One region of the Paenibacillus sp. PvP094 genome, then DNA from elsewhere that is predicted to be linked to it. Evidence: riboswitches for the same ligand, from Rfam matches in the RefSeq annotation. Region 1 holds a riboswitch; each other region holds the start of a gene.

The links. A riboswitch is a leader RNA that binds a small molecule or an ion and turns the genes downstream of it on or off. The one in region 1 is predicted to bind thiamine pyrophosphate.
Region 2: linked by a shared signal. The riboswitch ahead of thiC (phosphomethylpyrimidine synthase ThiC) and the one ahead of ABIC22_RS05555 (ABC transporter ATP-binding protein) in region 1 are both predicted to bind thiamine pyrophosphate.
Region 3: linked by a shared signal. The riboswitch ahead of ABIC22_RS21050 (thiamine phosphate synthase) and the one ahead of ABIC22_RS05555 (ABC transporter ATP-binding protein) in region 1 are both predicted to bind thiamine pyrophosphate.

The regions. Positions count from the first base shown of each region.
Region 1 is NZ_JBEPOM010000001.1:1,176,240-1,184,405, forward strand. It holds gene ABIC22_RS05525 (radical SAM/SPASM domain-containing protein) at 1-380, opposite strand, end outside; gene ABIC22_RS05530 (iron-containing alcohol dehydrogenase family protein) at 676-1,818, shown strand; gene ABIC22_RS05535 (ABC transporter substrate-binding protein) at 1,815-2,870, shown strand; gene ABIC22_RS05540 (ABC transporter permease subunit) at 2,898-3,683, shown strand; gene ABIC22_RS05545 (ATP-binding cassette domain-containing protein) at 3,708-4,484, shown strand; gene hisC (histidinol-phosphate transaminase) at 4,509-5,630, shown strand; TPP riboswitch at 5,736-5,838, shown strand; gene ABIC22_RS05555 (ABC transporter ATP-binding protein) at 6,009-6,770, shown strand; gene ABIC22_RS05560 (ABC transporter permease) at 6,757-7,575, shown strand; gene ABIC22_RS05565 (ABC transporter substrate-binding protein) at 7,663-8,166, shown strand, end outside.
Region 2 is NZ_JBEPOM010000001.1:1,406,911-1,415,076, forward strand. It holds gene ABIC22_RS06515 (hypothetical protein) at 175-342, shown strand; gene ABIC22_RS06520 (hypothetical protein) at 521-1,210, shown strand; gene thiC (phosphomethylpyrimidine synthase ThiC) at 1,291-3,096, opposite strand; TPP riboswitch at 3,450-3,563, opposite strand; gene ABIC22_RS06530 (IclR family transcriptional regulator) at 3,685-4,428, opposite strand; gene ABIC22_RS06535 (alpha/beta hydrolase) at 4,790-5,818, shown strand; gene ABIC22_RS06540 (Fe-Mn family superoxide dismutase) at 5,977-7,284, shown strand; gene ABIC22_RS06545 (hypothetical protein) at 7,446-7,670, opposite strand; gene ABIC22_RS06550 (lipoate--protein ligase family protein) at 7,741-8,166, opposite strand, start outside.
Region 3 is NZ_JBEPOM010000001.1:4,561,593-4,569,758, reverse strand. It holds gene ABIC22_RS21085 (thiamine diphosphokinase) at 1-78, shown strand, start outside; gene ABIC22_RS21080 (C40 family peptidase) at 366-866, shown strand; gene ABIC22_RS21075 (winged helix-turn-helix domain-containing protein) at 1,007-1,699, opposite strand; gene ABIC22_RS21070 (ThiF family adenylyltransferase) at 1,858-2,907, opposite strand; gene ABIC22_RS21065 (thiazole synthase) at 2,904-3,671, opposite strand; gene thiS (sulfur carrier protein ThiS) at 3,675-3,878, opposite strand; gene thiO (glycine oxidase ThiO) at 3,875-5,107, opposite strand; gene ABIC22_RS21050 (thiamine phosphate synthase) at 5,125-5,748, opposite strand; TPP riboswitch at 5,994-6,103, opposite strand; gene ABIC22_RS21045 (ABC-F family ATP-binding cassette domain-containing protein) at 6,213-7,763, opposite strand; gene ABIC22_RS21040 (hypothetical protein) at 7,901-8,166, opposite strand, start outside.

The DNA of each region.
Region 1 (8,166 bases):
ATATTGCTGAGGTATCCCTCACGGTCCGTCGATCCCTCGTGCCCGTCGAAACTGTGCAGAGAGAAGTTCATTTGCCGCAACGCCGGTTTGCCAAGCAGCTTATGCTGGGTCTTGGGCAGCAGTGTTCCGTTCGTTGTTATGTTTACCTTGAATCCCTTCTCATGTGCGGAATCCAGTAACAAATCAATTTTGGGGTGAAGTAACGGTTCCCCTTTGACATGCAAATAAATGTGTTTGGTATGTGGCTTAATCTGATCCAATATATTGTTGAAGACTTCAGGGTCAATGAATCCTTTGGCACGCTTGGTCTGCGGACAGAAGCTGCATGCCAGGTTACATATGCTTGTAATTTCAATATATACTTTCTTGAACGTTTTCAACTCGGGGTCCCCATTCTGCTTAGGAGGGAGAACAGTCCCACCCTCATTTGTAATCCGGCCCATATGTGCCATCCCCATTATATCGGGTTAGGAAGCCAAGGTAAATCGACCAGCCTGATAATTTCCTTTTCTCCTCGAATCCATTAATTACGTTCACCTATAGATTCTTTCAATCGAAGTATAGGATGTATTGATTGTCCGGGTTATTGTGGTTGCCGAAACGCAATGCTAGAATCTAAACAATTTAAAACCAAGTTAAAACGTAAGAATAATAAGCTATGAGGAGAGTGTATTCATGATTACTGTTAAGGCACCTGCAGTATATGTACACGAAGCTAACATTCTTGAGCAAAGTGGTCCACGGATTGCACAGCTTGGGCAGCATGTTCTGATCATCGCCGGTGAGTCTGCATTAAAAGCCGTAAAGCCTTACCTTCTTCCTTCACTGGAGGAGCATAAGATCAAGTTCCATGTGCAATTGTTTTACGGTGAGGTTACGATAGGCCAGATTGATACTTTTACGCAGCAAGCTTTCGATCTGGATGTTGATCTGATTATCGGCGTCGGTGGTGGTAAAGTGCTCGATCTGTCCAAAGCGGTGGCCGAGCAAGCCCAATTGCCCATTGTAACGGTCCCAACGATTGCTGCAACCTGCGCTGCCTGGTCTGCCTTAACCGTGCTCTATGATGAACAGGGCCAATCTGCAGGATATCGTCCGCTGCGCCGTTCGCCTAATCTTGTTCTGGCTGATCCTCATATTCTGGCGAGTGCACCAAGGCGGTATTTGGCCGCTGGGATCGGTGACACACTCGTAAAATGGCATGAGTTCGCCGTTAATCTAAGTGGCAACGCCACCAGCCTCACTCTCCGAAACAGTGTCAGCACTGCCAAGCTTGCACTCGATATTCTCGAAGCGCACGCCATCGATGTCTATGAATCCACTGATACAACCGGTAGTACACCTCAATTCCGTGATGTTGCCGACGCCATTATTGTGCTCGCAGGCCTTGTAGGCAGCATTAGCGATGGATCACTTCATGCCGCAATTGCTCATGGGCTACATGATAGCCTCACCAAATTACCCGAAACACACGCTTCACTGCATGGAGAAAAGGTAGCCTTTGGACTTTTCACCCAGTGGATCCTTGAAGGCAAAGCAGGGGATGAGCTTCAGGAGCTGACCACTCTGTTACATAAGCTGAATCTGCCTATCACTCTTGCCCAACTCGGCATACAACAACAGCCTCAGGAAGCTGCTGCGCGCATTGCAGCAGGACTACAGTTGCGGGAAGGCAGTGCGGCACATCTCTCCTTCGGAGTTAGCACGGCGCAGGTAACCGAAGCCATCCTTCAGGCAGACCGCATCGGCCAAAAATTCATAGAATCCAGTCAGTCCAGTGAAAGCAGTACATACACCAAGGAGGTTTCCTCCCTATGATCCGTCCAAACCGCCAGTACACTCTTCCCTTAACTGCCTTTCTGAGCGCGCTTCTGTTGTTGCTGATTTCCGGCTGCTCTGCCGGAACGGATAATCAGGCCGCGGGTACAGGCACAACACCGACAGTAGCATCAGCTGCTTCGAATAAAGACGTTACTATTCGGGTTGGTCAGACCGGATGGGGCAATCTCGAATTGGGGCTAAAAGCCGCCGGACTCGATGACACCCCCTATAAAGTCACTTATAACGTATTTCAGGGAGGTAACCTGATCCTCGAAGCGATGGCTGCAAATCAATTGGACTTTGGTGTGACCAGTGAAATTCCGCCCATTTTTGCATCTCAGGCTGCCAATGGTGGAAACTTCAAAATTATTGCGGTACAACAAGGCAGCACCTTAAATCAGGAGGTCGTTGTTCCCAAAGGTTCTTCTATCAAATCAGTTGCTGACCTGAAAGGCAAGAAAGTTGCTTTCGTAAAAAATACAACAGCCCACTATTTCCTGCTCAAAATGCTGGAGGAAGCCGGACTAACCTGGAGTGATATCAGTCCGGTCGAACTTTCAACAGCCGACGGACTCAGCGCCCTGATTAGCGGGAAAGTGGATGCCCTTGCCAGTTACGGCAATGCCATCATCTCCGCACATCAGAATGGAGCAACAACGCTCGCCAGCGCCAAAGATATCCTGTCAGGCAGCTTCCTTGTAGCCGCGTCCGATCAGGCTATTGCAAATGCGGAACAGAAAGAGGCCCTAGCCGATTATCTGGAGCGAATCAACAAATTCAATGATTGGGCTCGTGCCAATAAGGATGCGTGGGCTCAAATTACAGCAGACAATACCCACCAGCCGGTGGAACAAGCCCTTAAAACCTACACGGATGGAGAAGCACAACGCCCATCACGTATTGTTGCCATTTCTGATGAGGCAATCAAGTCCGAACAGGACGTAGCAGATACGTTTCAGCAAGCGGGAATTTTTGGTCAGGCAGTCGATGTGAGCACATTCTGGAGTGATGCACTTCAAGATCAACTTCCAGCTCCAGGTAGTCAATAACGAAGGAAGCAAGGAGGTAGGCATAACGTGCGGTCCAAAACCTTTAACCGGGCATGGTTTAACCAGTTCATTCCTTTTGTTGTACCCCTACTCATTCTGGCTCTGTGGCAATGGCTGACTGCATCCGGAGTTGTTGCAGCCAATATTTTGCCCCGTCCCGCTCAAGTACTGGAGGCCTTCATTCGTCTGCTTGGTAACGGTGAACTACTGAACAATATCAGTATTAGCGCCAGACGAGCTTTGGGAGGATTCCTCATTGGTGGGGGTCTGGGTTTTCTGCTGGGAGTGCTGAACGGCATCTCCTCCCTTGCGGAAAAGATCGCCGACTCCTCGGTACAGATGATCCGTAACATTCCGCATCTGTCATTGATCCCCCTCGTTATTGTGTGGTTCGGGATCGGTGAAGAAGCAAAATTATTTCTCGTTTCACTGGGTGTATTCTTTCCGGTATATCTGAATACGTTCCACGGCATACGATCGGTCGATCCCGGTCTGATTGAAATGGGCAAAGTATATGGCCTCAGCCGTTGGTCCCTTTATAAAGACATTATCCTACCTGGTGCACTGCCTTCCATTCTCGTGGGTATTCGTTATGCACTTGGCATTATGTGGCTGACCCTTATCGTAGCCGAGACGGTTGCGGCGGATGCGGGGATTGGCTACATGGCGATGAATGCGCGGGAATTCATGCAGATGGATGTAATCGTCTTAAGCATTCTGCTATATGCCCTGCTGGGCAAGCTGTCCGATACCATCGCCAAATGGCTGGAACGGCGCTGGCTGCGCTGGAACCCGGCTCTATCCCGCAAGTAAAGCCAAAGGAGCGTGAATTGATCCATGAGCACAAGTCAGATCAGTCCTTTTCTTCAAGTAGATAGGGTTCAGAAATCGTATGATCAGCGGACAATTCTATCCGACATCAATGTCAATGTAAGACAAGGGGAATTTGTAGCCATCGTTGGACGAAGTGGTTGTGGCAAAAGCACTTTGCTGCGTCTGATCGCCGGGCTGGAATCCCCCTCTTCCGGAAGCGTTATGCTGGGCAACAGAAAGCTTGGCAGTACAGCACCAGAGACACGGTTTCTGTTTCAGGAAGCCCGACTGCTGCCTTGGAAATCCGTGCTCGACAATGTACGGCTGGGAATCCCCGACAAGAACAAGGAAGATGCACGCCAGTCGCTTCGCAATGTAGGACTTGGAGAGCGTGAAGGTGACTGGCCGGGGGTATTATCTGGCGGACAAAAACAACGTGTTGCCTTGGCACGGGCACTCGCAAGTCATCCGCGTTTACTGCTGCTGGATGAACCGCTGGGTGCATTGGATGCATTGACCCGAATTGAAATGCAGCAATTAATCGAACGCTTGTGGGTAGAAGAAGATCTGACTGTCATTCTGGTCACTCATGATGTCAGTGAGGCGGTTGCGCTCGCTGACAGGGTGCTGTTAATCGAGGATGGTCATATAACGATGGATACCCGAATTACGCTGGAGCGTCCACGTGTTCGGGACAGCGGGTTTGCTCATTTTGAAAATCTTATTCTAAATCGCTTGTTGACTCCTCCACAAGAGACACCACAGCAGATAGCCCAGAAACAGATATCATTCTCGATCTAATTCCACTGGAAAGAAGGTATGATTATGCAATCCCTCTCAACCGTTCCCTCTCCTCCTGTTAAAGATCTGTTAAATCAAATTCCGGCTTATACACCTGCCAAATCCATGGAACAGATCCGGCGGGAATTGGGACTGGAAAGTGTAGATCGACTTGCAGCGAACGAGAATCCGTTTGGCTCTTCTCCCCTGGCAGCGGAAGCAGTCAGATCGCTGAGCTCCGATCTTCTGGCTCAATACCCCGACGGTTCCAGCCAACTGCTGCGAGACAAACTTGCGGAACGTCTGGGTGTGCGTACCTCCCAACTGGTATTTGGCAGTGGATCATTCGAGCTCCTAACCCTTACCGCCCAAGCCTATCTTAATCCCGGCGAGGAATCACTCATTCCGGTCCCCTCCTTTAACTGGTATAAGGGCGCTACGCTGCTGGCAGGCGGGGTTATTCATGAAGTGCCTTTGGTCAACCATTCACTGGACCTGGAGCAATTCCGGCAGCGGATCAATGCTTCTACCCGAATCATCTGGCTGTGCAATCCGAATAATCCAACCGGAACCATTTTCACGGCAGATGCCCTGCTTGGTTTACTCGAACATGTGCCCTCCCATGTCGTGGTTGTCCTGGACGAAGCGTATTATGAATTTGCGGAAAGTGAAGATTATCCTGATACGGTTAAGCTGCTGGAGCAGTATAATAATCTGATTATTTTGCGAACCTTCTCCAAAATATATGGACTTGCCGGCCTGCGAATTGGATATGGCATCGGGAATGAAAGCATCATTGAAGGCATTAACCGGGTCAAGCTGCCCATCAGTTTGACAGCCATCTCCCAAGCCGCTGCTTCAGCCAGCCTGGATGATCATGAATTTGTTTCTCATTGCCTGCACTACAATCGTCAGGGACGGAAAACGTTAATGCAGTCCTTTGATCATTGGAAGTTACCCTACATCCCTTCCGAAACGAATTTCATGATGGTGGATCTGTTGCAGGATAGTGGCCCGATTACCAAAGAATTGTTAAACAGAGGCATCTCTGTCCGCGGCGGTGCCGAATTCGGCATGCCTACCTGGCTTCGGATTACGATTGGCACACCTGAACAGATTGCCCGTCTGATCGGTGAGCTTGATTCACTGTTACATTCAAACAATTAGAATAGGTCACTTTCCTAACTTCTTTACGCACACTTCTTTTAAGCCGCCCTCTTTACATCTCGCGGGCACGTGATATATGCTGTGTACACAACTGCATATCTTGAACGATTGCACTAGGGGAGCCTTGCGGCTGAGACGAATAAATGTATTCGGACCCTTTGAACCTGATCTGGATCATACCAGCGGAGGGAAGTGGAGCGGACTTTCAGTTAACGGATTTTTTTCATATTCATATGAACATGAATGTCGGTTGAACTTAACAGGCCCACTCATTTCTCCGGAAATGGGCGGGCTTTTTCGCATTTACTTACATACAGATCGCAAACAACGTGCATTTCCGTTCAGGCAGTTTTTATTCCAAGGGGGTCAAGGAACCAAATGAGCAACGATGTACAGATTGACAACATGACCTTTACTTTTCCGGATCAGAGACATTCCCCCATCCTCTCCAATGTGTCGATGTGTGTAAAAAAGGGAGAGTTCGTCTCGCTGATCGGCTCCAGCGGGTCGGGCAAGAGCACACTCTTCAAGCTGCTGGCAGGCTTGCTTGAACCGACAGACGGCACGATCGAAATTGCTGGGGTGCCGCCTGGACAGCGACTTGGGCGAGTCGCCTACATGCCGCAGAAGGATTTGCTGTTATCCTGGCGGACGGTTATGGAGAACTGCCTGCTTCCCTCGGAGCTTGCCCCGAGGAAGCAGGACAAGGTGAAGCTGCGCGCTTCCATTATGGCCGGACTCGACAGATTCGGCTTATCCGGCTATGAGCATGCCTACCCGGACGAACTGTCCGGCGGCATGAAGCAGCGGGTCGCCCTGCTGCGCACGTTGTTGACAGGAGGACAGCTGATGCTGCTGGACGAACCCTTTGGCGCGCTTGACGCCATGACCAAGCGGGAGATGCATCGCTGGCTGCTTGAATTGTGGGAAAGCCTCGGCAAAACGGTGCTGTTCATCACGCATGATATTGAAGAAGCCCTGTTATTAAGTGACCGGATTGTCCTTCTCACTCCTGGTGGTCGGCAGCTGCTGGACATGACGGTGCCTCTACCCCGTCCGAGACACTCGGACATGGTCTACGATCCCGATCTTATACAGATGCGACAACGGTTGGAGGAACAACTACATGCGAAGCTTTAACGTCAGCAGATGGCTTGCCCGCTACGGCCTGTTCGCTGCGCTTCTTCTCCTGATGCTGGTCAGCTGGGAATGCATCGTGCGATTGGGCTGGGTCCCTTCTTTCATCATCCCTGCACCTACATCAATAGCGAGTTCTCTAGTTGAGCATCGGCATCTGCTCCTGGGAACCCATCTGCCTGCCACATTGGTGGAGGTTGCGGTTGGCTTCGGCTTGTCCATCGTTGCCGGAAGCGCTCTGGCAGCAGGCATGCACCTCAGCCGTTCGATTGAAAAGGCGCTGTATCCCTTCATCGTAATCAGCCAGACAATTCCACTGATTGCCCTGTCTCCTGTATTCATTCTGTGGTTTGGCTACACACTCTGGAGTAAGGTCGCTGTGGTGTTTCTGATCGCATTCTTCCCGATTGTGGTCAGCACCTATGATGGTCTCCGTCAAGGCGACCCGGAACAGCGCGAACTGCTGATGACCATGGGAGCAAGCACGTGGGATCTGTTCCGCAAGCTTCAGGTACCTCTTGCGCTGCCCTCTTTCTTTTCCGGATTGAAGATGTCGGTGGTGTACTGCGTGGTCGGCGCAACCATTGGCGAATGGCTCGGAGGCAGCAAAGGACTTGGTTATTTCAGCCGCAGAATGTCCAGCAGCATGAATACCGATGCAATGTTTGCATCCATTCTGCTGTTATCCCTGCTGGGCATCGGTCTGTTCGTGCTTATTGCCTGGCTGGAGCGAGTCCTCGGATTGAAGCGGAATGCAGAGCATGCACGCAGAGGAAAGTCGATTAAAAGGCAATCGGCAATGAGATAACAAGTGCTGCTCCTTCCTGTCGATCTCTTTAAAACATATCAGCGATTGGAACCAAACAAAAATGAAAGAAACGAGGCCCATTTATCCATGAGAAAGAAGAAACTCATTCACATCCTGCTTCCTGCCCTCATCTGTTTATTACTGATCGTCAGCGGTTGTGGCAATACGGGTGCGAACCCATCATCGTCCGATTCCGATCCCCAGGTACAGGGCACAGATTCAACAACAACCGGATCGTCGTCTGGTGACCATGATTCATTGTCCATCATGCTCGACTGGTATCCGAATGCAGTCCATTCCTTTATATACGCAGCACAGGAGAATGGATATTTCGCAGACCAAGGTCTCGATGTGGACATTCAGATGCCTGCCGATACAAATGATGCACTCAAACTTGTAGCCGCTGGCAAAGTGGACCTGGCGCTGAGCTATCAGCCGCAAATTTTGCTAGCCCGTGGAGAAGGCATTCCCGTACGATCCATCTCCGCTGTCGTTCGGCATCCACTCGTTCATCTGCTGACGGAAACGGACGGCAACGTGAACTCGCCCAAAGATCTTGAAGGACTGACGGTAGGATATTCCTCCGTTCCC
Region 2 (8,166 bases), 230 kb from region 1:
GGGCAGGACTCACTGAAGAAGCGAAGCGCTCGCCTTTATCACCGGATTTTCCCCTTAAAGAGGGAATTCAAAAAATCTGGGGATAACAGCGATCGGAAGAGGGTACTGCAATCGCAGTGTTAAGTGTAACGTTTATAGGCTCAACTTATATATCTACCAAAAGGAGGAACCAAGATGATCCGCATGCCTATTCAGCAAATGATCCCGTACCACCATCAATATCCGCGCAACACGGCGACCACTGCTCCCAAAAAGGAGAATGAGAACACTCAAGGTCTATCCTTTCACGAGATTCTGCAGCAAAAAATGGCTCAAAAGAACGCATCTCCTTCCATGCGATAAAATGAAACCTGACTGTATTGGAGTCTGATTATAGAACCGTCCTTCTGCCGTTTGGTGGAGGGACGGTTATTGGCATTGGTTTAAACGCTGTACAGTTCCCGGTCGCGTTCCTATAATGGATTAATATCCGCAGCACTCACGACTCACAAAAAGAAGCATTGGCGAAGGGGATGTCATTATGATCACAATCGGCTGTTATCACGCTCACTACTCCAACATCGCACTCATTGAAGAGGCGCTCGCCCCCTATGAAGTGGAACTTGTGCATTATGTTGATCCCGGTCTGGATCGCCTTAAGCAGGATACGAACTTCTCAGACGCTGTCATTCGAGAAAAGGTATCCCAGACATTAAAGTGGATTGCCCAATGTCATGCAGATGCGATTCTGGTCACCTGTACCCTATTCGCTGCAGTACTGGCGCACGAAGCACAGCAAGTCTCCATCCCCGTTATCGGTATTGATGATCCATTATTGCAGAAGCTGCAGCAGGATTCGCAGGAATACATTCTAGCTTTTACCAATCCTGCAACGGTTGAAGGAACGATGGCGCGGGTGAATGAAGCACTACAGCAAGGTGAAACTAACGGGCAGGCAAACGTTGTGGCTGCTTCGAGAACAAAGGCCGCATTAATTCCTGGTACATTTGAGCTGATCATGCGCGGCGATAAGGAAGGATATATGGAGGCGGTGACAACGGGCTTGCAGCAACTAGCTGCACAGTCACCAGAGAAAACCATTGTAGCTGCTCAGCTATCCATGGCTCCCGCAGCTGCCTTTGCTTCAGCAAATACGGGAAGTGAGATTTACAGCCCGCTCGCATCGCTGGCATCTTATTTGGAGCAGCAATTGAATATCGGTAGGCGTTAGTTAGGGGCCGTTCTTCTCCCAGTAGTGGAGAGAACGGCTTTTATATATCTTAGGCTGCCCAAATTGCGCTGTAATGGCGCTTAGGTTCGGGTTCGGTATTCCTCAGCCTTTTCCTGCATTCCGGCTGCCACAGCCTCATTCTCGGATAATCCTTTGTCTGCGGCAAAGGCACGAATATCCTGCGTAATGCGCATGCTGCAAAATTTAGGTCCGCACATGGAGCAGAAATGGGCCTCCTTGGCCCCTTCAGCCGGGAGTGTCTCATCGTGATAGGACAGCGCACGTTCCGGATCCAGTGACAGGTTGAACTGGTCCCGCCAGCGGAATTCGAAGCGGGCCTTCGACAGCGCGTCATCCCGGCGCTGTGCACGCGGATGGCCTTTGGCCAGATCAGCGGCATGTGCCGCAATCTTGTAAGCAATAACGCCTTCCCGGACATCATCCTTGTTCGGCAGGCCCAGATGTTCCTTTGGTGTCACATAGCAGAGCATCGACGTTCCGAACCAGCCGATCATCGCCGCTCCAATGGCTGAGGTAATATGGTCATAGCCTGGTGCAATATCGGTTGTCAGCGGACCAAGTGTATAAAACGGTGCTTCCTTGCAGATCTCCATCTGAAGGTCGACATTCTCCTTAATCTTGTGCATCGGCACATGTCCTGGCCCCTCAATCATCACCTGCACATCATGCTTCCACGCAATCTGTGTCAGTTCACCAAGCGTAGCAAGTTCAGCCATCTGGGCTTCATCATTGGCATCATAGATGCTGCCCGGGCGGAGTCCATCTCCGAGAGAGAAGGCTACATCATACCTTTTCATGATTTCACAGATTTCCTCAAAATGCGTGTACAAAAAGTTCTCCTGATGGTGCGCAAGGCACCATGCCGCCATAATGGAACCACCTCTGGATACAATGCCGGTCATCCGTTTGGCCGTCATCGGTATGTAACGCAGCAGTACGCCTGCATGGATCGTAAAGTAATCCACACCCTGCTCTGCCTGCTCAATGAGCGTATCCCGGTACAACTCCCAGGTGAGTGCCTCGGCTTCGCCATTCACCTTCTCCAGCGCCTGATACAGCGGCACCGTCCCGATTGGTACCGGAGAATTGCGGATGATCCATTCCCGGGTCGTATGGATATCCTTGCCCGTGGAAAGATCCATTACCGTATCGGACCCCCAGCGTACCGCCCAAGTCATTTTCTCCACTTCTTCTTCAATCGAAGAGGATACGGCAGAGTTTCCAATATTCGCGTTGATCTTTACGTGGAAGTGACGTCCGATCAGCATCGGTTCGCTCTCTGGATGATTAATATTGGATGGCAGAATGGCCCTGCCGCTCGCCAGCTCCTGCCGGACGAATTCCGACTCCACGCCTTCACGAATAGCTGCAAACTCCATCTCAGGGGTAATGATGCCCTGCCTCGCATAGTGCATTTGGGTGACACAGCGTCCGGATTGTGCACGGAGCGGTTTGCCGCGGAGGCCTGGATATTCTTCAGCTCCGGTTCTCTTCCCTCCAGGCTTAAGCCCGTTATCCTCCGGTTTGACGGTACGTCCCTGGTACGCCTCTACATCGTTTCGTTCTGTGATCCAGCGTGCACGCAAAGCTGGCAGGCCTGCCCGGATATCGGCGTGAAATCCGGGGTCCGTCATAGGGCCGCTCGTATCGTACACGCGCAGCGGCTCGTTATGCTCCACCCCTTGGGGTGTATTCGTGTCATGAAGGGCAATTTCACGCTCCGGTACAGCAATGTCCGGCCGTGAGCCCTGAATGTAAACTTTGCGGCTGCCGGGAAACTGTTGCACCCGTCCGGCCGCCACTGTTCTCTTTTCCAACCCCTGTCCTGAATGTTCCTGTGCCGTTGTTCTGTTGTTTGTGTTCATCGCTACCTCTTCCTCCTCGTTGGTCGTCCCATGGATGGGCCAGTTTGATCGCTCGTGCACCCGTTCCATATCATCCACGCATAGGCAAGAAAAGAGCGGCCAACTTCCGAAGAAAGAACATTACAGCGGCATAGCGCAGACAGAATCTGGCACAGGCATAATCGGGTTATACCCAACTCCAGCTCTCCCGCAAAAGAAGGGAACCGCCTCTGCTGCGGTTGATCGCTTGACACTGTATATAAAAAAGCCGGTTCCCGAGGGAACCGGCCTATGTCCATCACCCCATAACAAGCCTGATGCCAAGCTCCCTCAAGTGGAGACATGCCAAAGGCTGGATTATGCAGTGTTCGTGGTTGTATCGCCGATTACTTCCCTACGCTGGTATGATCCAGATCAGGTGCAAAGGGTCCGGAATCTCATGCGATCCCGTCTCAGTCCGGACAATTCGGACTCCCCCAGTAACGTTAACAGTTGCGGTATGTGTACCGCAGTTCCATATTCAATTCATTCCAGCCCCGCTGGGCTGTCCATTACAGACTAGCGCAAGCCAGTCAGAAATACAACCCTTTTTCTTCCAGACACGCCGGATCAGGACAACATGAGACCCATCTGCGCGGCTGCTTCCTTCAGTACAGGTGCATATTCGTGCAAAGTTTCCTGGGACAGGCGGCTAACGGGACCCGATACGGATAGTGCAGCAGCAATATTCCCCTTTCGATCCATAATAGGAACCGATACTGCAGCCGCTCCAGGCTCACGTTCTTCGTAGCTGGTCGCATATCCATTCTCCCGGATATCACCCATCTGGGCCAGATAAACTTCGGGATCGATAAATACGGGCCATTCGGGACCATTCATCAGTTCCTCCCGGTCTTCTTCCGTCGCAAATGCCATGAGTACCTTGCTGGATGCCCCTACGGATAGAGGAAGACGTACGCCAACCGGAGCCACCCGCCGGATGGCCTGATCACTCTGAACAGCCTGAATACGGATACGCTCACTGCCATCCCGCAGGTACAGACTGACCGTTTCTCCCAAACGATCTCTGAGCCGCTCCATTGCAGGAAGCAGCAAAATGGCAGGATCATCACTGCGGGACATATGAGCAGACAGCTCCCAGATTCGAATGCCGAGCCTGTATTTCTCAGTGGCCGCATCGCGAATGACGAAGCCCTTCTCCTCCAGCGTCGCCATCAGACGATGAACCGTACTTTTGTGCAAACCAATCTGGCTCGCAATTTCTGTGAGTCCAAGATCGCTCCGTGTGGTAAAACATAATAATATATCCAGCGCCCGTTCCACAGCCCGGACGGTTAGTTTGCGGTCTTCCATGGCATAATGCCCTCCTCATGTTTCATCACATGAAACTTGGTTACATAAATTATATGAGAAACGATCTCATCTGTAAACCAAAATGAGCCAAATCATGACGATAAGAAGTGTAAATATTTTCTTTTTATAAGACTAAATCCCCTGCAATTTGCACCATCAGGAAATGTTACCCATATATCTTTCGGACTATATAACAATTGCGTAACAAATGCCTCCAATCAATTGACTTTGACTATATGGAAACATACGATAAAGATATATAAGCAAGACTTTGCTGCACAGGCAAGCAAGGACATCAAGCCATATGATCTGATCTGAACTCGTTGTTATCTTCAATTGATCTGAATAAGGAGGGGCAATCATGTTTCCGACATCCCAGAGCGAAGCCCCGCTGCAAACGAAAGTGTCCGACCTGCCTTCTTCGTTATCACCGAGGCTGATCCGGTTCAAACATATTATCGTAGCGTTGCTGCTCTCCGTTGTATTTTTTCTGCTCTTTTGTTTCATTGCCTTACACGGCTATATTGCTTGGGTACTATCCAACCCGACCGTAGCTCCCGTGTTCTCCAATCCAATGCAGGCCAAGAACATGAAGTACGAGGATATCACGTTCCCGGCAGCAGATGGCAGCCGTACGATGCAGGGCTGGTATATCCCCGCAGACACGGATGTCAACAAAACCATCATCTTCAGTCATGGATATGGGGCCAATCGGGAGGAAACCTGGGTTCCCATGTATGACCTGGCTCACTATGCCCACCAGCTCGGGTTCAATGTAGTGATGTTTGACTATGGTTTCGCCTCTCAGGTGAACAAGGCAGTCGCTACAGGGGGCAAAGCCGAGTCCCAGCAATTGCTTGGTGCCATTCAGTTCGCCAAGCAGCGCGGTGCTCAGGAGCTTGTCGTCTGGGGATTCTCGATGGGCGCAGGCACAGCATTACAGACGGGGCTGCTCACCGAGAACGTGGATGCCATGATTCTCGACAGCACTTTCCTGCTAGAGCCGGATACGCTGTATCACAACATTCATAATCAGATCGATCTGCCGCGACAACCCACTTTGCAGATCATGAATCTGTTATTCCCGGTTCTGAATGGCACCGGATTACAGCAGATTCCGTATCAGGAAGTCAAAAAGAAAGACTATCCGTTCCCCATCTTCTTCATTCACGGAACGGAGGATGAGAAGGCTCCATATCCGATCGCCGAGCTTCTCGCCGCCAACCAGACGAACACCTACTCAGAGGAATGGATCGTACAGGACGCGCATCATGAGCTGATCTTCAGGGAACATCCGAAGGAGTATCTCCGCCGTGTCTCTACGTTCCTGAGTCATGTGACGAAGACAAGCAGCGACGATGTGGAAAATACCAATGCCGGAGGAGAATAAAATCTTCCGGTCATCAGAGCCCCCAAGGGGCTCTTTTTTATGCACACATAGGACAACATGGCAGGCGAATATACTTTTGGGACGATTATAAATGGTTAATCACACCGTATCCCTTGAAGGCCGATATTACATTTTAATTGAATGGAGGTTTGCCGCATATGAATTGGTCTGGCTATGGACCCTTGCTGCCTCTGCGCATTCTGGAGGAGATAAGGTTCTGGAAGGAGCAGGAGAAAGAGCATACCCTCGTTATTCGGGCACTGGTTCCCGATCTGGAGCCTACTTATGTGAAGCTGCTTGAAGAATGGGCAGTGACGTTTGAAAATACCGAGAAGGTAGCCAACCAGCTGTTGAAACAGCTGTTACCCGGAACCCATCCCCCTGCCCCTTACATCATCGGAAGCGTAGAACAGCTTGTTGCCTCTTCACGTTCACAATCGCGGGAGTTCATCAGGCAGCTGTACGTCCTGCTTGAGCAAAGTGCCGCTGTGCAAGCTGTCCCGCTCGCTAAGGCAGTCATTCTGCACTTTATCCGTGAATCGGAGTATTTCCTCGGCGTACTCGATACCTTGATTCAGCCTGGAATCATGCGGGATTCGATAAGTGATGCACCCTTTCCTTTGGATAAGTATGTTCAATTGTCAGGACGCACCGAGCGTGAAGCAGCGGAGGAGCCGTCATCCATCGCTGGGAAAACTAACGCTCCGTCAGCTCCATCAGCTCCCGCACCTTCATCTTCTTCTTCACAGGTGCAGTCTTCAGAGGTCTCCGGTCTATCGCCTTCTTCCGGTACTACAGAGAGCATCACCTTACCTTCTACACCTCCTGTGAAGGAGAGACCTGTTCCGATTGGAGGCCACACGCTGCCTCCTCTGCCCTATGCCTATAACGCACTCGAACCACATATTGACGAAATGACGATGCGCATTCATCACGATAAGCACCATCAATCCTATGTGGATGGACTCAATACAGCCGAGAAGAAACTGGCAGAGTCACGTAAAAAAAATAATTTCGAACTCGTCAAACATTGGGAACGAGAACTTGCCTTCAATGGTGCAGGCCATTATCTGCATACGATCTTCTGGACGATCATGAATCCCAGAGGCGGCGGCAAACCTTCCGGATTGCTTGCTGAACAGATCAAACGGGATTTTGGCAGTTATGAGGCATTCAAAAATCAATTCACTGAAGCCGCTAACAAAGTGGAAGGCAGCGGCTGGGCTCTCCTTGTCTGGAGTCCACGCGCTCACCGTTTAGAAATTTTACAGGCGGAGAAGCACCAGAACCTGTCCCAGTCCGACATCGTACCTCTCCTGCCGCTGGATGTATGGGAGCATGCCTACTATCTGAAGCATCAGAATGAGCGCAAGAAATATATCGAGGACTGGTGGAATGTCGTCTATTGGCCTGCGGTGGCTGAACGTTATGAAACGGCACGCAAGCTGTTGTGGCCACCCTACTAGAAACGAAAAGGGAAAAGGGAACAAGAGAAAAGAGATATCTCCAGCCGGTAGACTGCCAGATATCTCTTCTTCATTTGCAATAAAAAAAGCAAGCCTCTTGATTCAAGAAGACTTGCTTGTATTTAGATAAGGTCACTGACGCACTGACGCGTCATGCTAGACTAGGAAGCACAGCCCTCGCACGCAACATAGTTGTCCCCAACCTGTTTGCTGATGGCAATCAGATCCCCCAGCTTGATATCTTCCTCACCCGTGAACTCCAGGTCAGCAATACGTGCAACGATCAAAGCCGCAGCTTCTTCCTTGCTTGTTGCCATTTGGCTGAATTCAGACTTCTCGCCTGAAGAAACAACCTCATATTCAAATGTATATCTTAATGTTTCCATCTTGGCACTCTCCTTCCGAAATCACATCATATCATCTCTATTAACCAATTCCAAGTGTTCTCGAACGATACTAATCGTAGCGCAGTTTCATCTGCTCTGCCGTCTGCCTGACTGCCTCTCGATCAACGGACAATACGCCGTCAGTCTCAGCCATAGGGTATCGATTACGAAGCGTACGGACCAGGGAAGCGGTGTAAGCTGCTGCAGAAGGCACTCCTGCCAGCTCTTGAAGACTCGCCATGGTGCCCGGACGAACATCGGGATACCCTTCCTGCAGGCCGTCTGCTGCATGCTGATAGAACTTGCGTACATCTGCCGCCAGCTTGTCTCCTTGCCCTTCGACGATAATAAAAGCCGTTATAATATAAGCCTTGGCCTGCCTTCGCTGGGCAATACCGCAAAATTTCAGTCCGCCGACACTGACATCATAATCACCGGGGCAGAATGCACCCTCGATCTCTCCAGTTCGTGCTTGATTCGACCATGGTGTTAACGA
Region 3 (8,166 bases), 3.4 Mb from region 1:
AGCAATAAACTCCTTGGAGCAACAGGAACTGTATCCATAGACAGTGGATTATTACTTATCATACAGAGCAAAGATTAAACCTGTATCCACGATAGTTATTACGTTTTTGTAACCTATAAAATGTACGGATTATAAGATCATAACTAGAAAAGACCCTTGATTATCAAGGGTCTTTTCTAGTTTTCTGTCCAAACATATAAGTCAACGATTAATTTTTTGACATTTTTAATTATTTTTTAATAAAGAAACCCAAACCTAGGCTGTACAAGGGATTATAGCGGTGTATCCAATTTCTAGGCTGTTACAAACCTGTTATACTCGCTTTAGCAACTTAACGAAAACGAATTTTGGAGGTAACAAACAACATGAAAACAAACATCTTAGTCCAAAAGGCCGTAACCGTCGGGTTGTGCGCTACATTAGGTTTTGGAGCTGTATTAATGACAAATGCACCTGTTGCACAAGCAGCAACTGCATCCGTATCTACTGGACAACAAATCGTAAACTACGGCAAAAAATTTACTGGAACACCGTATAAATTTGGCGCGTCAACGTCCACTACGAAATATTTTGACTGCTCTTCTTTTATGAAATATATCTTTAAGAAGTATGGTGTAGATTTGCCACGTACGTCTGTTAAACAATCCAAAGAAGGTAAGGCTGTATCGAAGGCTAACCTGCGTGTAGGAGATCTGGTATTCTTCTCGAGCGGTAGTCGTTCCACAGGTTCAAACATTACTCACGTAGGAGTATACGCTGGCAATGGCAAAATTCTGCACACTTACGGCTCTCCCGGTGTAACCATCTCGGATCTGAATTCCGGTACTTGGAAAAGAACATATATTAAAGCTCGCCGCGTACTGTAGTTATAATCTAACTTCTACTATAGACAGGCAGTTGGGACCGGATCTTGGATCCGGTCCTTTTATATTTACCCGGATTTCTCAGGATTACAAACAGGCGTATTTTGGTAATTTTACGTCATATTAATGTTGGAAGTCATTCATTAATTAGTATGAAGCATGTAGCCGATGCCGCGTACGGTATGGATCAGTTTAATATCTCTACCTTTATCAACCTTAACACGCAAATGTTTAATATATACGTCAACTACATTGGTATCCATCGCAAAATCATACCCCCACACTTCCCTTAGAATTGCACTCCGTGTACACGCCTCATTCACATGCCTGGCCAAAAATTCCAGCAGTTCATATTCCTTTGGTGTCAACATGAGGTATTCCCCTGAACGGCTTACCCTGCGTGAACGCAGATTCACTTTAAGATCATGCACAACGATGACCTCCTCATCCGTTCGGGCTGCATTCGAGAAGACGCGGAGTAAATTTCGAATTCTCGCCATCACGATTTTCCACTGAAACGGTTCAACAATTACATCATTTGCGCCTTGATCAAGCCAAGCGACTATCTGTTCCGGGGTTGCCTGTGGTGTAATCACGATAATAGGAACGACGCCTTCCTTATACTCCATTAGCCATTGCAGTTCCTCGACAATTGAATTGTCGTGCTCCTCATCCACTATGCCAATAATCATGCTGCAGGTTTCCAGCTGGGCGTCCTGTTCCTGATACAGTTCTTCCCATTTAATATCAAAAACGGAGTAACTCTCGGTACACAGCACTTCCTTAATCGAGTTCGTTCGGTCTTTGGCACCAATAAGTAAAATGGACGTTTTCATTTCGTTTCACCCGGCCTGTCTCAACCGCTGTCAAGGTGTAAAATGACCAATTCGCTTATCATTTCCACCTGGAGTACAGCAACCTATTGTTTGCTTAGCATGCCGTAAAACGAAAAAGTCCATTCCCCTATAGGGAACAGACTGTTGAATTTAATCATTTAGCCAAAATATCGATGTACGAGTGTTCGAGCTTCTGCAGTATCTTTTGTGCCATGAACCAGAACACGTCCATCCTGAAAAATAACCAATCGATGCACACCTGTCGTAAAAGAGATCAGGAACGGATTGACTTCAACGGGTCCTTCATCAAGCCTCCTCAGACGCTCAGCCGTATCTTGAAGATTCAGCTTCATGGAGCGAGAAGGACGAATCTGAACTGTATCCCTACCGCATAACACATCGGTTTTCTCCAGATTTGCAGCGGAAAGGTATGGATAGGAAGCGGTATTTCCGCAGGAAGGACAATCTGCTTTTTTGGCACCATCCACATTTATGGATATGTACTCATTCCGCCATACATCAAACGACAACAGCTTACGCCGCAGCGCACCTTCATTACCGCTAAGCAGCTTCATCGCTTCTGCTGTCTGGTTCGCCGTTACCATCTGCACAGCCTGGGGTATAATCCCCGATGTATCGCAAGTATCTCCACCGAGCGGTACCTCGCCAAGTAAACAGTTCAAACAAGGGGTATCCCCGGGCAGGAACGTATACGTGATACCATAACTCCCCACACACCCCCCATAAATCCAGGGAATGCGGTATTTCTGGGACATGTCATTAATCAGCAGCCTTGTATCAAAGTTATCCGTGGCATCCATGATAAGATCTGCATTTTGAATGAGATCCTCCAGCTCGTCTGCACGGACATCCATCACCTTGCCTTCAATGACAACCGAGGAGTTGATATCGAGCAGGCGTTTTTCGGCCGCCATGGCTTTTGGCATTCGCTGAACTGCATCCTGTTCAACATAGAGCTGCTGTCGCTGCAGGTTGCTCCATTCCACATAGTCCCGGTCCGCAATGGTAATGTGTCCAATACCTGACCTGGCGAGCGTCTCTGCAATGCCGGTTCCCAGTGCACCGGCACCCACGATAACAACCCTGCTGTTGTTCAGTCTGCACTGACCTTCTTTGCCAAGCGGAGCGTATCGTTCCTGTCTCGAATATCGATCACTTTGCTCCGTTGAATTTGTTTCTTCTATCATGTATGAACCATTCCTTCCGCCGGACTGCTGGCTGCCGCATAACGCTTAACGGGTATCATGCCTGCCTCATAAGCAAGTCTTCCCGCTTCAACTCCCATTCGCATCGCTTTTGCCATTTTAACCGGATCTCCCGAACCGGATACCGCCGTATTCAGCAGCACACCATCCGCCCCCAGCTCCATGGCATAAGCAGCATCTTTGGGGGAACGCAATCCGGCATCCACAATTACAGGAACAACCGCTTGCTCCATTATGATTTCCAGGTTGTACGGGTTGATAATGCCTCTTCCTGCTCCGATCGGTGAAGCTCCTGGCATGACTGCATGAACCCCAAGCAGCTGCAGCCGTTTGGCTAAAATCACATCATCCGAGATATAAGGCAGTACGATGAATCCTTTTTCCAACAGGATCTCGCAGGCCTTGTACGTTTCGATCGGATCTGGCAGCAGTGTGATCCCATCTCCGATCACTTCTACTTTTATCATATCACAAAGTCCTGAGGCACGGGCAAGTTCAGCGATTCGGACGGCCTCTTCTGCAGTGGAAGCACCCGCGGTATTAGGGAGTAAAGTGAATCGCTTCAAATCGAGTGTATCAAGGAAGTGGCGTTTATCCCGATCTTCCAAGTTGAGGCGTCGAACTGCAAAAGTCAGCACTTCGGTTCCTGACGCTTCTACCGCTTGACTCTGTATATCCAAATCGTCAAATTTGCCCGTACCCAACAACAATCTAGAATGAAATGAATGATGTCCTATCTTCAGCATGTTTTAACCGCCTCCCACAAAATGTACGATCTCAATTCGGTCTCCGTCTCTTAAAACGGTCGATGCATGGTGCTCCCTCATCAGAATTTGGCGATTTAACTCAACCACCACAGTTTTCACCTGCAAATTAAAAGATTGCAGTAGCTGATCTACATGATTTAAATCGTCCTCAATGTTCATGCTCTGCCCGTTTACGATGATGTTCACTGCATAATCTCCTTTCTGCTCAAACGCTCCGGACTCAATTCATCAATGCCAAGCTCCTCCGAAGAATGGCCAGCCATCAGATCAGCCATCAGGCTGCCGGTAATTGCGCTAAGTAAGATGCCATTTCTGTAATGTCCAAACGCGGTATATAACCCGGGTACGCATTTACAAGCTCCCAGATAAGGCAAACCGTCAGGGGTTGATGGTCGAACCCCTGCCCAGGCACGGATAAACTGGGCTTGCTGTATTCCAGGGACCCACCCTGCTGCGGATGCAAGCAGCTTTTGAATGCCTTCAACAGTAACTTCCCGATCTGAGCGCCCCGGTAAACTGGTAGCTCCGATCCAAACTTCGCCGTTTGCTTTGGGGACAATGTATACATTATCTGCATAAACAGTCTTGTCAGGTCTGTAATCTGCATCATGTTTCGCAAATTGTATTGCTGCAATTTCACCTTTCACTGGAAGAGTGGGCAGGTTAAGACCCACCTGCTTCAATATCTCTCCACCTTGTAATCCAGCTGCGACAACAACATGTTTACACGTTAATCTTCCAATCGACGTTTCCACACCCTGGATTCCACTCGAGTCGGCAATTAGACTTACATTCTGTACACCTTCGATTACTTTGGCTCCCATTGTTTGAGCTGCGCCCGCATAGGCACGTGCCAAATTGACAGGGAGAAGTTCACTTTCTGAAGCTCTATACAGAGCCCCGAAAGCTTCCTTGCTTATCCATGGGGCTTCACGTTGAAGATTGGAATGATCCCACCACATTTGCTCTGTAGGCAAAACTGTACTTCTTCTCGAATCGCTATACTTTTTCATCTCGGCTTCATTCCGAAATGGTGTAATAAATCCACTCTGCTGCAGGCCAATTTCAATGCCGCTTAGTAGTTCAAGCTGTTCTTTTTGCTGATGCAGTCGTTTTCTACTTTCATATGCTAGCTTTGACATCACAGTAGTATGAAACGTCTCGCTGTCTGCAGCTAACATGCCCGCTGCCGCAGAAGATGTCTCACTTGCAATACGCGCACGCTCGATTAAAATCACTTCTTTACCTCGTGAAGCTAGCTCATACGCGATGGCACAACCTATAACGCCTCCTCCCACAACAATAGTTTCCGCATGAAGCTTGCCACGAATTTCTCCACGTATTTGTGTCGTACAACCTGCTCCATTTCGGTAAATGCTGCCTCTTCGTCTTCGGCCTCTTGCTTCTCTGCTCATTCATTCACCTCCGTTATTCATTCGATAGCCCGCTTCAAGGCTGCTGCCGCGCTTTCCGGATTATCACTGGCCCAGATAGAAGATATTACTGCGGCACCACTTGCACCAGCTGCACGTACAGCTGCTATGTTTGCCGGTCCAATACCGCCAATGGCAATTACGGGGATGGAAACAGCTGAGCATATTTCAGACAGTGCATATATCCCTCTCGGCTTGCTCCCAGGTTTACTGCTGGAGGAAAATACATGACCATAAAAGAGGTAATCCGCTCCCCGTTCTTCAGCTACTCTAGCTTCGTGAAGAGAGTGAACAGAAATACCGAGACGAAGTCGATCGCTTTTGTTCAGGCTGCTGCCTTGAGTAGTCGCCATATCGGACTGGCCCCAATGAATCCTCTGAATGAAAACATGTTTTTCCAACTTATTCAGCTCACATAGACCATTGATTACGATCCTGTCAGATGGAATTCCTGCGTTCAGCAAACTATGAGCCCATTGAATTTTTTGTTCAGTGGTTAGATGTTTTTCCCGAATGTGGATATAGTCAAGCCAAGGCCATGCATCCGCTGCAATCTTCAGAAAACGTTGTTGATCCCCTACCCCTGGCGAAACAGCATGCAGTTCAAACGATAGTGAATTCACAGGTTTTTTAAAGGTATCCGTTTGGTTTCACCTTCCTTGCCGTCACAATATGTAAGCACAAAAAAGCCACTCCCGTAGGGAGTGGCCGCGATAACATGTCCAGTTAGTTAAATGAGCTTTACATGCCAGTTGTCAGGTATACAAGCTATTAAACCATAGCCCTGATATATACGAGATACCTTCATGTTCCACTTGTGAGCATTCACATTCGCTACAAAATCGAATATTAATTTGCCCATATCATTAACTAAAACGCGCCACTTCCCTACGCTGGTATAATCCAGATCAGGTGCAAAGGGTCCGGAATCGCATTATTCCATCTCAGCCGCAACGAGCGGCCCCCCTAGTGATCGTATGAAGTTGTAGCCTATGTTACCATAGTCACCTTTTTTTGTCACCGTTGATTTTTCAAACTCATGTTGATGAATGTTTTGATTGTAGAGCACTAAATTGCTCCGCAACAACTAGTTTTTCTCAGACCAGGCTTCGACGTCCCATGTCTTGGTGACCCAATCCTGATAAAATTCAGGTTCATGGGAAACGAGCAGTACTGTACCTTTAAATTCTTGCAAGGCTCGTTTTAGCTCCGCTTTTGCTGTTACATCCAGGTGATTTGTCGGTTCATCAAACAGGATCCAGTTGCTTTCACGCATCAGAAGCTTGCACAAGCGAACTTTCGCTTGTTCTCCCCCACTAAGTGCACTCAGCGGACGAGTGATATGCTCGTTTTTCAAACCACAGCGGGCCAAATGCCCGCGTACTTCATTCTGAGTTAGATGGGAGAATTCGTTCCACACATCTTCAATTGGCGTAATGTTGCCAGCCCGAACTTCCTGTTCAAAGTAAGCCGTTTCCAGATAATCCCCCAGGAACGTTTTACCACTGATCGGCGGGATTTTGCCCAATATGGTTTTAAGAAGTGTCGACTTACCTACACCGTTACATCCAACAATGGCTATTTTCTCACCACGTTCAATGGTCATTGTCATCTTAGGCAGCAAAGGGTAGGAATAACCTATCTCGAAATCAATTCCCTCGAATACTGTTTTGCTGCTGGCACGGGCATCTTTGAATTTAAATGTCGGTTTTGCTGCTTCATCCGGGCGATCGATTCGTTCAATCTTGCCCAGCTGTTTCTCGCGGCTTTTGGCACGTCCGGAAGTGGAGGCTCTTGCCTTGTTACGCTGAATGAAATCTTCCTGTTTCTTAATATATTCCTGCTGTTTCTCATAAGCGTCGATATGTTGTGCTTTTTGCATATCTGCCATTTCAAGAAACTTATTGTAGTTGGCAGCATAACGCGTCAATTTAGCAAATTCCAGATGATAAATCACGTTAACGACTTCATTCATGAACTCCGTATCATGCGAAATCAGAATAAATGCATAAGGGTAATCTTTCAAATATCGAGTTAACCATTCAATGTGCTCCACGTCCAGGTAGTTTGTTGGCTCGTCCAGCAAAAGAGCCGTCGGTTTCTCGAGCAACAACTTGGCGAGCAATACTTTGGTCCGTTGTCCCCCGCTTAGAGCAGCGACGTCACGATCAAGCCCAATAGCGGATAATCCGAGGCCATTTGCCATTTCTTCCACTTTTACATCAATCAAATAAAAATCGCCCTGCTCAAGCTGCTCCTGGATTTCACCCATTTCTTCCAGCAGTTTTTCAAGCTGGTCTGGGTCTGCGTCAGCCATCTGGTCTGTAATGGCCATCATTTCTTTTTCCAGTTCAAGCAGGGGAAGGAAGGCATCTTTTAAAACGTCGCGGATTGTTTTGCCAGGAGTCAGCTTGGTATGCTGATCCAAATATCCGTAACGGACTTTTGGTGTCCACTCTACTTTCCCGCTGTCTTTCAGCAATTTTCCGGTCAAAATGTTCATTAAAGTGGACTTTCCTACACCATTTGCTCCGACCAGGCCTACACGCTCTCCTGCAAGTAAACGAAAAGATACATTTTTAAATAACGTGCGGTCACCAAAATTGTGACTGACGTTCTCCACTGACAATAAACTCATGAGATGAGGTTGCTCCTATCTATTTAACATTACTTTTATTCGGTATTGTTGATACCGGTCAAGTTCTGAACTGAAACCCTATTTTAGCACAGGACCTGCCTTTTCTGAAAGCAATGTAGTAGGCGCAGCAGTCATACTCAGTGAACAACCTTGTTAATGTAACAATTCCCCTCAAAATACCCCGCTGCCGCAGCCTGCTTCACATCGGTAAAAACTTCTTCAGCTCGGAAGTTATTCTTACAAGTTGCTGGATAATAATATTTTATGCCGGTAGAAGGTTCTATCCCTCCAATGACTGCTGTTCTTTTAACCAACCTTCCTCCTCCGATGGCATAGGTGTTTACCTTCTGGCTCCCTACAGGCAAGCCCTGAATAAAGGCCATGATCCCCGTATCATTAATTG